Regions from separate parts of the Streptomyces sp. bgisy027 genome, predicted to be linked through region 3. Evidence: riboswitches for the same ligand, from Rfam matches in the RefSeq annotation. Region 3 holds a riboswitch; each other region holds the start of a gene.
What was found. Region 3 has a riboswitch for cyclic di-AMP ahead of AC3ETA_RS29260 (M23 family metallopeptidase). Riboswitches for the same ligand answer to the same signal wherever they lie in the genome.

Region 1 (3,184 bases), on a different contig from region 3:
CGGTCCTGAACGGTCTTGAGGGACCACAGGTCGAGCACCGGGCAGCCGTACCGGTCGGCGATGGCCCGCACATGTCCGTTGTACGTGGCGATCTTGCCGCGCAGATGCTTCAGCACGGGCACGCCACGGGTGTCGAAGCCGGTCGTCACCATGACGGTGCCGACGGCCGAGGTGAGCCGGACGATCGCCCGCTCGAAGCGCTCGGCGACCTCGTCGGGGTCGGTTCCGGGTCGGATGATGTCGTTGCCGCCCGCACAGAACGAGACCAGGTCCGGGGCCAGTTCGGCGGCCTTCGGGAGCTGGTTCTCGATGATCTGGTCGAGCAGTTTGCCGCGTACGGCGAGGTTCGTGTAGTTGAAGTCGCCCTCGGGGCGGCGGTCCGCGAGCAGGACCGCGAACCGGTCGGCCCAGCCGACGAACGCGCCGTCGGGGCCGGGGTCGCCGACGCCCTCGGTGAAGCTGTCCCCCACCGCAACGTACGACCCGATCACTGCGCTGCTGTCACTCTTCGAATCGTCTGCCACATCGACCCATGATTCACCTTCGAATGTGACCTACGCGACCGTAGGAAAGGGTTGACGATCGGTGAGATAAGCCACTCCTAAAGTGTTCACCAAACGTGGAATAAGCCTCTGAACAGGGGTGTTGTGGGCGCAACATGCCGAAGGCCGGACCCGGGGATCGAGGTCCGGCCTTCGGCCGCGTGTCAGGCAGGTGGTTCTGGCGTGGGGCCGCGTCAGCCGATGGCGACACCCTTGGCGCGCAGGTAGGCGACCGGGTCCACGTCCGAGCCGTAGTCCGGCGTGGTGCGGATCTCGAAGTGCAGGTGCGGGCCGGTGACGTTGCCGGTCGCGCCGGAGAGGCCGATCTGCTGGCCCGCGGTCACGGTCTGGCCGCTGGAGACCGAGAGCGAGGACAGGTGGGCGTACTGGGCGTAGTAGCCGTCGGCGAGCTGGATGACGACCTGGTTGCCGTACGCGCCGCCCCAGCCGGCCGAGACGACGGTGCCCGCGCCGACCGCCTTCAGCGGGGTGCCGGTGGCGGCGGCGAAGTCGACGCCGGTGTGGTAGCCGCTGGACCACATGCTGCCCGCGATCTTGTAGCCGGTGCCGAGGGAGGCGCCGGACAGCGGGGCGGAGAAGCCGTTGACGGTGCTGGTGGTCCCGGCGGCCTTGGTGGCCTTCTGCGCCTTCTTCGGCGTGGCGGACTTCGCGGCGGACGAGTCCTTCGAGGAGGACTTGGACGCCGAAGAGGGCTTGGAGGGCGACGACTTGGGGGCGGTCGTCGCGGCCTTCTTGCCGCCGATGGCGAGCTTGAGACCCGGGTGGATCAGCGACGGGTCGGAGCCGACGGCCTCACGGTTGTCGGCGTAGAGCTTCTTCCAGCCACCGCTGACGTTCTGCTCATCGGCGATCTTCGAAAGGTAGTCGCCGACCTTCACCGAATAGGTCCGCACGTCCGTCTTCTTGTGAGCGGACTTCTTGTCGGCGGTCTTCTGGCCGGCGATCGGAAGGGACTGAACGGCCTTTTCCGCAACGGACTGCGAGGGAGCGGCGTGGGCGCCGGTGGCTCCCATGAGCGGAAGAGCGAGAGCGGCGCCACCGGTTCCGGCGACGGCAATGGAGCGGGTGAAGCGCAGGGACTTCGGACGGCGATGCTTACCCTTCGCGGGCATGACGAATTCCTCTCCGGCGCCTGCGAGGTGAGCTGTCGGGTGCGGGCTGGAGATGCCCGGCCGCGCCGAGGCGCGACTTGACCCCTAGCCGTTCCGGAGACCGGAACAGGCGGTTCTACCTGTGGGTCCCCCGCTCCTGCCGTGCACGGGTGAGTTTGCGCGGAATCCGAGCGGCGGCAGGATTGGGCGTCCGTCCGGATTGGTCGTGAACGTAAGCGAGGAAGACGCATGGGAACAAGTGAGAGGTTCCGTCCGAATGCGTTCCTGTTGATCCGTTGTGGGAATTAGCCGTCACCGTGCGTGAAATGCGGGGGCGCCGCCCGACTCAAAGCCCCTTGAAAAGCCCATGAATTACGTGAACATGACGGGCGACGCACCGTCACGGCTATGACGCTCCTCACGTGACACTGCTCCAGCTTTCTTTATCGCAGGGCGAGTTGGAATGAAGGTGCCAATTCGGACAGAACACCTAGATGCGACGGAGTCGAATAACTGCCGCATCGAGGTCGCCCTTCAAGTCGGCGCGCAGTCCGTGATGCACCAGTACGGCCCCTCGGTGAATTTCACCCGTTTCAAGGCATTCATACGCAACTGCCGGATCCAGACCCCCGCAACCGGAGCGCCGGAAGGGGCGCCGCGGCCGGTGCAGGTCGCCGCGCGGCACCGGAGGCCGGACCTCCTTGCAGGGCGCCACCCACTCCCCCACCTCAACACGAGCGGGTCGCGGAATTCCGTCCGCATTCGTCCCGATTGGCACTGAATCCAATTTGGCCCTGGAATCCATGTCGTATGGTCGAGAGCGCACCCCGTCGGCCGCATCGCCGAGCCGCGCCGCCGGGGCTGACTGGGAGGAGCCCCCGTGACGCAGCAGATCCCGTCGACCGAGCCCGAACTGGCCGGGGTTCGCAACTTCCGCGATGTGGGCGGCCTGCCCACGGTGGACGGACGACGGGTGCGGCACGGAGTGCTGTTCCGCAGCGGCCACCTCGCACACGCAACCAACGAGGACGCCGACTTCCTCGGCTCGCTGGGGCTGCACACGATCTTCGACTTCCGCAACGCGGCCGACCAGAAGCTCGAGGGGCCGGACGTCGAGCTGCCGGGCGTGCGCAACGTCAACCTGCCGCTCTCCGACCCGGCGGACGGCGCGGAGTTCTGGAAGATGGTCCGGGACGGCGACCTCGACCAACTGCGCGGGATCCTGTCGGACGGCAAGGGCGCGAACCGGATGATCGTCTCCTACCGTTCGATCATCAAGGAGCGCACCGGCGAACACTCCCAGGTGCTGCACTCGCTCGCCGAGGACAGCGTCCCGGCGCTGATGCACTGCGCGGCCGGCAAGGACCGCGCGGGTCTGTCCATCGCCGTGACCCTGCTGGCCCTCGGCGTCGAGCGTGAGGCGATCGTCACCGACTACCTGGAGTCCAACGCCAAGCACCGCCGCTACAAGGTGCGGCGCAGCGGCAGCGACGCCTCCGCCTACTCGCCCGAGGTCATGGAACTGCTCAG
Region 2 (3,184 bases), on a different contig from region 3:
CGCGGCGAGGGAGCGCTCGGTGTGCAGGGCGGTGATCGCGCGGGCGCGTTCGCCGTCACCGCGCGCCACCGCGTCCACGATCGCGCCGTGCTCGGTCCAGGACTCCACGGGATCGGCGGGCGCCTCCACGGCGTACATCCAGGCGATCTTGTGGCGCAACTGGGCCAGTATCGAGGTCAGGGCGGGGCTGCCGGTGGACTGGGCGAGCGTCTCGTGGAACCAGCTGCCCAGGGAGCGCAGGTCGTCGCTGTTCCCCCGCTTGGCCCGCTCCTGCCCCAGCCTGACCAGGCCGCGCAGGACCTTCAGATGGGCCTCGGTGCGCCGCTGGGCGGCCCGGGAGGCACCCAGCGGCTCCAGCAGGCCGCGCATCTCCAGCAGGTCGGCGGCCTCCTGTTCGGTCGGTTCGGCGACGCACGCGCCCGCGTGGCGCCGGGTCACCACGAAGCCCTCTGCCTCCAGGGTGCGCAGGGCCTCCCGCACGGGGACTCGGGAGACGCCGTAGCGGCGGGCGAGCAGTTCCTCGGTGAGCCGGCTGCCGCGCTCGTAGACACCCGCGACGATGTCGTCCCGGATCGCCGTGCACACCGAGTGCGCCGGAATACGCATGACCGACCTCCGCCTTAATCCCCGTGAAACGTCGACGAATGACGTGTTCCCGAGGACTCTATTGCAACCGGCCGGAATTTCCGACGGCGGGCCGGAATCCATGGATATTTTTTGGTCAGCGTAACGTCCGGAAAGAGCGAAAGCCCCGGCTTGAGAGCCGGGGCTTCGAGGACGCTGCGGTGGTGGCGTCAGACGTTCACGCCGTGGCCGCGCAGATAGGCGACGGGGTCGATGTCGGAGCCGTACTCCGGCGTCGTGCGGGCCTCGAAGTGCAGGTGCGGCCCGGTGACGTTGCCGGTGGCGCCGGACAGGCCTATCTGCTGGCCGGGGGTGACGGCCTGGCCGACCGAGACGCCGATGGACGACAGGTGGCCGTACTGCGTGTACGTGCCGTCGTTCATCTTGATCACGATGCTGTTGCCGTACGCCCCGCCCCAGCCGGCCTCCACGACGGTGCCGGAGCCGACCGCGTGGACGGAGGTGCCGGCGGCGGCGTGGAAGTCGACGCCGGTGTGGCTGCCGGAGGACCAGACGGCACCGCCGGACTTGTAGCCGGTGGAGACGTACGAGCCGGCGATCGGGGCGACGTACGACAGCAGACGCTTGCGCTCGGCCTCGCGGGCGGCACGTTCCTTGGCCTCGCGCTCCGCCTTCGCCTTCGCGGCCGCCTTCTCGCGGGCGGCCTCCTGAGCGGCCTTCTTCGCGGCGGCGGCCTCCGCGGCGGCCCGCTCCTGGGCGATGGCCTGGGCGTCGATCTGGTCCGCGATGGAGTTCTCGACGGTGACGACGGGGATGAGGCCGGTCTGCTCCGCGGCGGGCTCGGCGGCCAGCGCGGGGGCGGCCAGGGTGCCGACGACTCCGGTGGCGGTGAGCGCGGCGACTCCGGCCGCGCGGGCGGTGGTGCGCTCGAACCGGCCGGGCTTACGGTGCTTCCCGGTGGGGCGGTTCTTCCCCGTGGCGCAGGTGAACGCCATGAAGTGGCTGATCCTTTCCTTCCCTCTCGCCTACCGGGTTAGCTGACGGGTTCGGAGCAGGAAGGTCTCCTACGGACCCCCTCGCGACTCGCGCGGGCGTCCGATTCACCCCAGGGACTACGGGTGGGTCCCCGGCTCCCCTGGCTCGCGCCGTACGGGGACTCGGCGATGGCTGTCCGGTGCCGCGGGCGCGGCGCACTGCCTGACGAACAGCCCGGAAGACGCTAAACGCGGCGTCTTTCAATCCCCAAACGGATCGCGGCTTTTGTAGCGCATCCCACAGGCCAGACAGGCAGCCTCTCCCTCAATTCGGGCATAAAGGGGCCCTGGTGACTCAAAGGTCACCAGGGCCTCTGCAGGCGCGTGCGCCGGACGGCGCGAGCCCGTCCTCTACTCGGCTGCCACGACCGTGACTTCACCGATGCCGAGGGCCTCGACGGGCTCCCGGATCTCGGCCGCGTCACCGACCAGGATCGTCACCAGACGGTCGACCGGGAAGGCGCTCACGGCCGCCGCCGTGGCCTCGACCGTGCCGGTCGCGGCCAGCTGCTGGTAGAGCGTCGCCTGGTAGTCGTCGGGCAGGTGCTGCTCGACCTGGTCGGCCAGCGTGTTGGCCACGGACGCCGCGGTCTCGTACTTCAGCGGCGCCACCCCGACGAGGTTCTGCACGGCGAAGTCCCGCTCGGCGTCGGTGAGGCCTTCGGCCGCTACACCGCGCAGGACCTTCCAGAGGTCGTCCAGGGCCGGACCGGTGTGCGGGGTGTCGACGGAGCCGCTGATGGCGAGCATCGCCGCGCCCGTGCCGTCCGGGGCGGAGCGCAGCACCTGGCCGAAGGCCCGCACACCGTAGGTGTAGCCCTTCTCCTCGCGCAGGACCTTGTCCAGACGGGAGGTGAGGGTGCCGCCGAGGCAGTAGGTGCCGAGCACCTGCGCGGGCCACACGCGGTCGTGCCGGTCGGGGCCGATACGACCGATCAGCAGCTGCGTCTGGACGGCGCCGGGGCGGTCGACGATGACGACCCGGCCGGTGTCGTCCGCGATGACCGGCGCGACCGCGCGCGTCTCGCCCGGGGAGCCGGTCCAGGCACCCAGGGTGTCGCCGAGCAGGGTGTCGAGGTCGACGCCGGTGAGGTCGCCGACGACCACGACGGTGGAGGTGGCGGGGCGTACGTGCCGCTCGTAGAAGGCGCGTACGGACGCCGAGTCGATGTCGGCGACGGTCTCCTCGGTGCCCTGGCGCGGGCGGGACATGCGCGCCGTCGCCGGGAACAGCTCCTTGGAGAGCTCCTTGGCGGCGCGGCGCGAGGGGTTGGCCAGCTCGTGCGGGATCTCGTCGAGCCGGTTGTTCACCAGGCGCTCGACCTCGCTGTCCTCGAACGCGGGCGCCCTCAGGGCGTCGGCGAGCAGGCCGAGCGCCTTGGGCAGGCGGGAGACGGGCACTTCCAGGCTGACCCGGACGCCGGGGTGGTCGGCGTAGGCGTCGAGCGTGGCGCCGCAGCGCTCCAGCTCGGCTGCGAACTCCTCGGCGGTGTGCTTGTCGGTGCCCTCGGACAGGGCGCGCGCCATGATCGTGGCGATGCCGTCGAGGCCCTTCGGCTCGGCGT
Region 3 (3,184 bases):
GTGCCGGTCCACTGGCAGTCCTACGGCCAGGTCGACGGGCCGGGGTACGGCCCGTCGCCATACCCCGCCTACAACCCGTACCGGACGTGACCGGGCCGCGGCTCAGGGGGCGTTGACAGGCCCTGGGGCATGCCGAAACCGGCGGTCCTCGCGTCGGGGGGTCGTCGCCAGGACCGCCGGGGATCAGAAGTGGATACCCGTCTCGGGGTGGGTCAGGGGTTGAGGCCCTTGCCCTGGAGCCAGGCCATCGGGTCGATGCCGCTGGTGCTGCCGCCGGGGTGCACCTCGAGGTGCAGGTGGGCGCCGGTGACGTTGCCCGTGGCGCCGACGCGGCCGATGACGTCGCCCGTGTTCACCTTCTGGCCGACGCTGACGCTGATCGAGGACTGGTGCGCGAACCAGAGCTCGGTGCCGTCGTCGAGGGTGATCTCGGTCTTGTAGCCGTAGGAGCCGTCCCAGCCGGCGAAGGTGACCGTGCCGGAGTGGATCGCCTTGATCAGCGTCCCGGTGGGGGCGGCGAAGTCGAGGCCCGTGTGGTACCCGGAGGACCAGTAGGCGCCGGCCTGACCGAACGTCGAGGTGATCGTGTACGAGGAGGTCGGCAGCGTGTACTGCTTGGCCAACTCGGCGAGGCGCTCGGCCTCGGCCTTCTTGCGGGCCTCCTCCTCGGCGGCGGCCTTCGCGGCGGCGGCCTTGGCCTCGGCTTCCTTCTCCGCCTTGGCGGCCGCTTCCTTGGCCTCCTTCTCGGCGGCGGCGACGGCAGCGGCGGCGGCCTTGCTGTCGATCTGGTCCTGCTGGAGCTCGGCCTGGGCGATGATCCGGCTGCGCAGCGCCTCACCGGCGTCCGAGGTGCCCTGCGCGGTCTGCTCGGTGGTCTCGCCCATCGTGCTGAGCGCGGTGGCCGTGTCCTCGGCGGGCTCGGACGAGTCGTCGGAGATCAGCGGCAGGTCGGGCATGGTGATGGCGACCGGCGGCTTGCCGCTGTTCGCGCTGGCCATGCCGCCCGCGCCGACGGCGGCTATGACGCCGACGCCGAGAACCGTGGAGCTGCGGGCGAGTCCCCCGCCACGCTGCTTGGAGACGCGGTGCCTGCCACGAACGGGGCGAATGGACTCCGCGGTGGGGTTCCACTCCTCGAACGGGCCCTCGTCGGTGCGGTAACGGTCGTAGCCGAAGGTGTCGGTGTCGCGTTGACTCGGCACGAACGGGGCTTGCGGAGCAGGCCGGTTGGACGCCACGTGGGCGTACTCCTTTCCTTCCTTCTCGCCTACCGGGTTAGCTGACGGGTTCGGAGCAGGAAGGTCTCCTACGCGCGTATATCAACCGTGACTTCCCGGCGATATTCGCGCGATTCACCCCAGGGTGGTGGTTCCCCGGCTCCCTTGCGGGACTCGGCGCGTGCGCACGGAGCCGCCTCTTGTGACGGCTGGGACGACCGCGCTGCGTTATCGAACGTTAATAGACGCGAGGTGCGGATTCCAAGCTGTTCCTCTTGATCATTAACGATTTTCGCCCGGACTTACGGGTCACGAGCGGCCTAAATCGGGCGAGTTGGCCAAACCTCAGATGCCACATCGATACTGACGGCGTGTCAGTTGTTATGCGGAGGGCGGTCGTCCGATCACCCCCGGTGACGGCGATCCGAAAGCACACCGAGCCCCGCGGCAACGGGAGTACGGGAGTACGGGAAAACACTCAGGGCCGGAACTGAATCAGTTCCGGCCCTGAGCCTTCAGTAGCGGGGACAGGATTTGAACCTGCGACCTCTGGGTTATGAGCCCAGCGAGCTACCGAGCTGCTCCACCCCGCGTCGGTGAATCCATAGTACGCCATCCGCGGGGCCCGAAGCACACGGCTTTTCCCGGGGGCCGTTCTGACCAGTACGTCTCGGTCAGCGGTGCGGGCCGCGTCACACCGGGGCGGTCAGGGCAGCAGGTGGGCGTTGGGCGCCTTGGCGCGCTCCTCGTACTCCGGCAGCACCAGCACTTCCACGCCCTGCGCCGCCAGCATCCCGCTCCCGTCGGCGCCCGCCACGAAGGTGTCCGGCTCCCGCCAGGCCGTCACCACCCGGCGGACCCCCGCCCGGAGGATCAGCCGCGCGCAGGGCACGGGCCGGGACGAGCGGCGGGTGCACGGCTCCAGGCTGCTGTACACGGTGGCGGACGCGAGCCTGGGATCCCCGGCCGCGATCTTCGCCAGTGCCGCCTCCTCCGCGTGCACATGCGGATCACCGCCCTCCCGGGAGTGCCCGCGCGCAAGTTCGCTCCCGTCGGCCGCGACGACCACCGCGCCGACGCTGAAGGCCGTCTCCGACGGCGGGCACCGCTCCGCCAGCTCGCATGCCAGCGCCAGCCAGTGCCGGTCCGCGGCGGAGGGGAGGGTGCCGGTGCCGGGTGCCGTCGGCGCGTAGCGCATCAGTACGACGTCCTCGATACGGCGCGACTCCAGCAGCCGCAGCCGGCCGCCCTGGTAGCCGCCCGGCCCGAACAGCCGCGGCGCCTCGGGGTCGCCCACGAACAGCGGCGCCAGCACCAGCTGCAACTCGTCCGCCAGCCCCTGTGTCATCAGCTGCGTGTGGACGGTGCCGCCGCCCTCGACCATCAGCCGCTCGACGCCGCGCGCCTCGCGCAGATGGGCCAGCAGGGACCGCCAGTCCAGCTCCGGCCCCAGCGCGACGACGTCCGCCGCGACCGGCTCCCGGCGCAGCCGCTCCGCGCCCTTCTCCGTCGTGTAGACGATCTTGTCGCCGCCGGTGTGCCAGAAGTTCGCCGCCGGGTCCAGCTCGCCGGACGCGCTGACCGTGACCTTCAGCGGGTACTCCGGCCTGCCCGCCGCCACCCGCGCGGCCCGCCGCTCGGCCGAGTTCACCAGCAGCCGCGGGTTGTCCGCCCGGATCGTGCCGGCGCCGATCAGGATGGCGTCCACGGACGCGCGGACCTCGTCGACCCGGTCGAAGTCGGCCGGGCTGGACAGCAGCAGGCGCTCGGGGGTGGTGTCGTCGAGGTAGCCGTCCAGGGAGACGGCGGCGGACAGCAGGACGTAGGGGTACGACGGCATCGGCGCGCTCTCCGGCTCGGCAGACTGCGATCTTGGTTCAAGTTTGAAACAAACCTACACTGGTGGCATGACGACTCGCTGGCTCACCCCCGAGGAGCAGCGCGCCTGGCGCGCGTACATCGGTGCC
Region 4 (3,184 bases), on a different contig from region 3:
GGGCACGTTCAGGATCCGTCGCAGCGGCACGGAGTCCTCGGGGTTGGCCAGCACCCGCAGGTAGGCGAGGACGTCCCGGACCTCCTTGCGCTCGTAGAAGCGGACCCCGCCGACCACCTTGTAGGGCAGCCCGACGCGGATGAAGATCTCCTCGAAGACACGGGACTGGGCGTTCGTCCGGTAGAAGACGGCGACGTCGCCGGCCTTCGCGTCGCCCGCGTCCGTCAGTCGGTCTATCTCCTCGGCGACGAACTGCGCCTCGTCGTGCTCGGTGTCCGCGACATAGCCGGTGATGCGCGCGCCCGCGCCCGCGTTGGTCCACAGGTTCTTGGGGCGGCGGGACTCGTTGCGCTCGATGACGGCGTTGGCTGCGGTCAGGATCGTCTGCGTGGAGCGGTAGTTCTGCTCCAGCAGGATCGTCGTCGCGTCCGGGTAGTCCTCCTCGAACTGGAGGATGTTGCGGATGGTGGCGCCCCGGAAGGCGTAGATCGACTGGTCGGCGTCACCCACCACGCACAGCTCGGCGGGCGGGACGTCGTGCGCGCTCGGCGGCACGTCGACGGGGTGCTCGCCGGTCCCGACGAGCTCGCGCACCAGCGCGTACTGGGCGTGGTTGGTGTCCTGGTACTCGTCCACCAGCACATGGCGGAAGCGCCGGCGGTAGTGCTCGGCGACGTCCGGGAAGGCGCGCAGCAGGTTGACCGTCGTCATGATCAGGTCGTCGAAGTCGAGGGCGTTGGCCTCCCGCAACCGCGACTGGTACAGGGCGTACGCCTGAGCGAGGGTCTTCTCGAAGCCGTCCGTCGCCTGGGCGGCGAAGTCCTCCTCGTCGATCAGCTCGTTCTTCAGGTTGCTGATCTTGGCGCTGAAGGACTTGGGCGGGTACCGCTTGGGATCGAGATCCAGATCACGGCACACGAGCGCCATGAGCCGCTTGCTGTCGGCGGCGTCGTAGATCGAGAACGACGAGGTGAACCCGAGCTTCTTGCTCTCCCGGCGCAGGATGCGCACGCACGCGCTGTGGAACGTCATCACCCACATCGCGTTGGCACGCGGGCCGACGAGCTGCTCGACACGCTCCTTCATCTCGCCCGCGGCCTTGTTGGTGAAGGTGATCGCGAGGATCTGCCCCGGATGCACGTTCCGCTCGGCGAGGAGGTGGGCGATGCGGTGGGTGAGCACACGCGTCTTGCCGGAGCCGGCGCCGGCCACGATGAGCAGCGGGGTGCCGGAGTGGACGACGGCGGCACGCTGGTTGTCGTTCAGCCCCTCCAGCAGCGCCGCGGCGTCGATGACCGGCCGCGGGGCGCCGTCGCGGTAGTGGTCGTCCCGGTCCGGTGGCACGTCGAACTTCCCACCGAACAGATCGTCCGGAACCGGTTCCGGAGCGTGCTCGTCCTCGGGCGGCGGCGGGTGCTCTTCCTCGTGGGCCCGAGGGGCCTGGAGGTCCGCCAGGAAGCTGTCGTCAAAGAGGCTGCTCATCGCTCTCCGAGTCTAGGCCGCCGCACTGACAGCCCGCCCCCACCCTCGAAACATCACAGCCCCGAACCCCCGACGATCACCCCCCGACCCCCTCCCTCACTCCCAGCAACCGCCCCACCGCAACCCGCAACCGGCCACCCCAGACGGGCATCGACACTCCCAAATCAACCTACTCACCCCTCACGCCCACAAAACCTCGCACGCTCCCCCGAACCAACCACCGCCCGTCGCGTTCTGGACCAAGGTCACGAAAATGTATCGGGCATATCGAACATCAACCTTCACAGGGGCCACACGAGTTGGCTACCGTGCCGGGCAGGCCGTACGACCCCCACCGGCGAACGACGCCGGGCCGCACGGCCTCCGCCGAGTCCGGCGCGCCTCACGGCGACCGGAGCCGGGGACCCACCGAACTTGGGGTGAATCGGCCCGACTTCCCTCCCGGGGACGGGCCGTAGGGCAACCCTTCCGAACCACCCGCCCGAACCCGACAGCTAACTCGGTAGGCGGAACGTGGAAGGAGTCGCCTCCCTTGGCGTCGCACCGCAAGTCGCGTCCCGCCGGTACGCGCGTAGCAGGCATACGCACCCCTGCCCTCGCCACGGCCGCCCTCACGTCCGTGGCCCTGCTGTCCCAGACGGCCAACGCCAGCCCGTCGACGGACGACAAGCCCAGCCTCGAAGAGGTCGAGAAGAAGGTCGACGACCTCTACCGCCAAGCGGAGTCGGCGACCGAGAAGTACAACGCGGCCAAGGACAAGACCGCGAAGCAGCGCAAGCGCGTCGACACCCTCCTCGACGACGTGGCCCAGCGCACCCAGAAGCTCAACGAAGCCCGCGAGGAACTCGGCCGCAACGCGGCCGCCCAGTACCGCACCGGCGCCGCGGCCCCCGACACCGCGACCTTCCTCCTCGCGGACAACCCGCAGGACTACTTCGACCAGACGCAGCTGATGGACCGGATGACCGGCCGTCAGAAGGAGTCGGTCGACGACTACTTCACCCAGCAGTCCGAGACGATGGAGAAGCGCCGGGAGGCCACCCAGAGCCTCGAGACGCTCACCGACTCGCAGAACGACCTCAAGTCCGCCAAGGCCACGGTCCAGCAGAAGCTCTCCGACGCGCGCGAGCTCCTCTCGAAGCTGACGGCCGAGGAGAAGGCCCGCCTCGCCGCGATCGAGAAGCGCAAGCAGGAGGAGGCCGCCCGCAAGGCCGCCGAACTGGCCCGCCAGCAGGCGGAGGCCGAGCGCCAGCGCCAGGAGGAGGCCGCCGCCCAGCAGCAGGAGAGCACCCAGCCTCCCGCCGACTCGGGCACCTCGGACTCATCCTCCGCGGACTCCTCCTACGCCACCAAGGCCGAGAAGGCCCTGGCCTTCGCCCGCTCCCAGATCGGCAAGCCGTACGTCTGGGGCGCAACCGGCCCCGACTCCTACGACTGCTCCGGCCTCACCCAGGCCGCCTGGAAGGCCGCCGGCGTCGACATCCCCCGCGTCACCTACGACCAGGTCAACGCCGGCACCACGGTCCCCCTCTCCAGCGCCCAGCCCGGCGACCTGGTCTTCTTCTACGACGACGTCACCCACGTGGGCATCTACATCGGCAACGGCATGATGATCCACGCCCCCAAACCCGGCACGTACGTCCGCGAGGAGTCGATCTACTACGACGGAGAGTCGTCGATCCACAGCGTGGTCCGCCCGGCC

Region 1: it holds a riboswitch for cyclic di-AMP, as region 3 does, so the genes downstream of both, AC3ETA_RS24865 (peptidoglycan DD-metalloendopeptidase family protein) here and AC3ETA_RS29260 (M23 family metallopeptidase) in region 3, are expected to answer to the same signal.
Region 2: it holds a riboswitch for cyclic di-AMP, as region 3 does, so the genes downstream of both, AC3ETA_RS12375 (M23 family metallopeptidase) here and AC3ETA_RS29260 (M23 family metallopeptidase) in region 3, are expected to answer to the same signal.
Region 4: it holds a riboswitch for cyclic di-AMP, as region 3 does, so the genes downstream of both, AC3ETA_RS07520 (C40 family peptidase) here and AC3ETA_RS29260 (M23 family metallopeptidase) in region 3, are expected to answer to the same signal.

What each region holds. Positions count from the first base shown of each region.
Region 1 covers NZ_JBYIVZ010000024.1:125,493-128,676, forward strand. Annotated here, with positions in the region: gene AC3ETA_RS24860 (SGNH/GDSL hydrolase family protein) at 1-491, opposite strand, end outside; gene AC3ETA_RS24865 (peptidoglycan DD-metalloendopeptidase family protein) at 737-1,675, opposite strand; cyclic di-AMP (ydaO/yuaA leader) riboswitch at 1,680-1,845, opposite strand; partial or broken gene AC3ETA_RS24870 (GH36 C-terminal domain-containing protein) at 2,145-2,384, opposite strand; gene AC3ETA_RS24875 (tyrosine-protein phosphatase) at 2,535-3,184, shown strand, end outside.
Region 2 covers NZ_JBYIVZ010000009.1:193,459-196,642, forward strand. Annotated here, with positions in the region: gene AC3ETA_RS12370 (GntR family transcriptional regulator) at 1-606, opposite strand, end outside; gene AC3ETA_RS12375 (M23 family metallopeptidase) at 795-1,580, opposite strand; cyclic di-AMP (ydaO/yuaA leader) riboswitch at 1,593-1,758, opposite strand; gene AC3ETA_RS12380 (M16 family metallopeptidase) at 1,971-3,184, opposite strand, start outside.
Region 3 covers NZ_JBYIVZ010000032.1:20,686-23,869, forward strand. Annotated here, with positions in the region: gene AC3ETA_RS29255 (PrsW family intramembrane metalloprotease) at 1-90, shown strand, start outside; gene AC3ETA_RS29260 (M23 family metallopeptidase) at 213-1,238, opposite strand; cyclic di-AMP (ydaO/yuaA leader) riboswitch at 1,250-1,407, opposite strand; tRNA gene AC3ETA_RS29265 (tRNA-Met) at 1,737-1,810, opposite strand; gene AC3ETA_RS29270 (dihydrofolate reductase family protein) at 1,924-3,057, opposite strand; gene AC3ETA_RS29275 (MarR family winged helix-turn-helix transcriptional regulator) at 3,125-3,184, shown strand, end outside.
Region 4 covers NZ_JBYIVZ010000005.1:197,555-200,738, forward strand. Annotated here, with positions in the region: gene pcrA (DNA helicase PcrA) at 1-1,482, opposite strand, end outside; cyclic di-AMP (ydaO/yuaA leader) riboswitch at 1,837-2,006, shown strand; gene AC3ETA_RS07520 (C40 family peptidase) at 2,015-3,184, shown strand, end outside.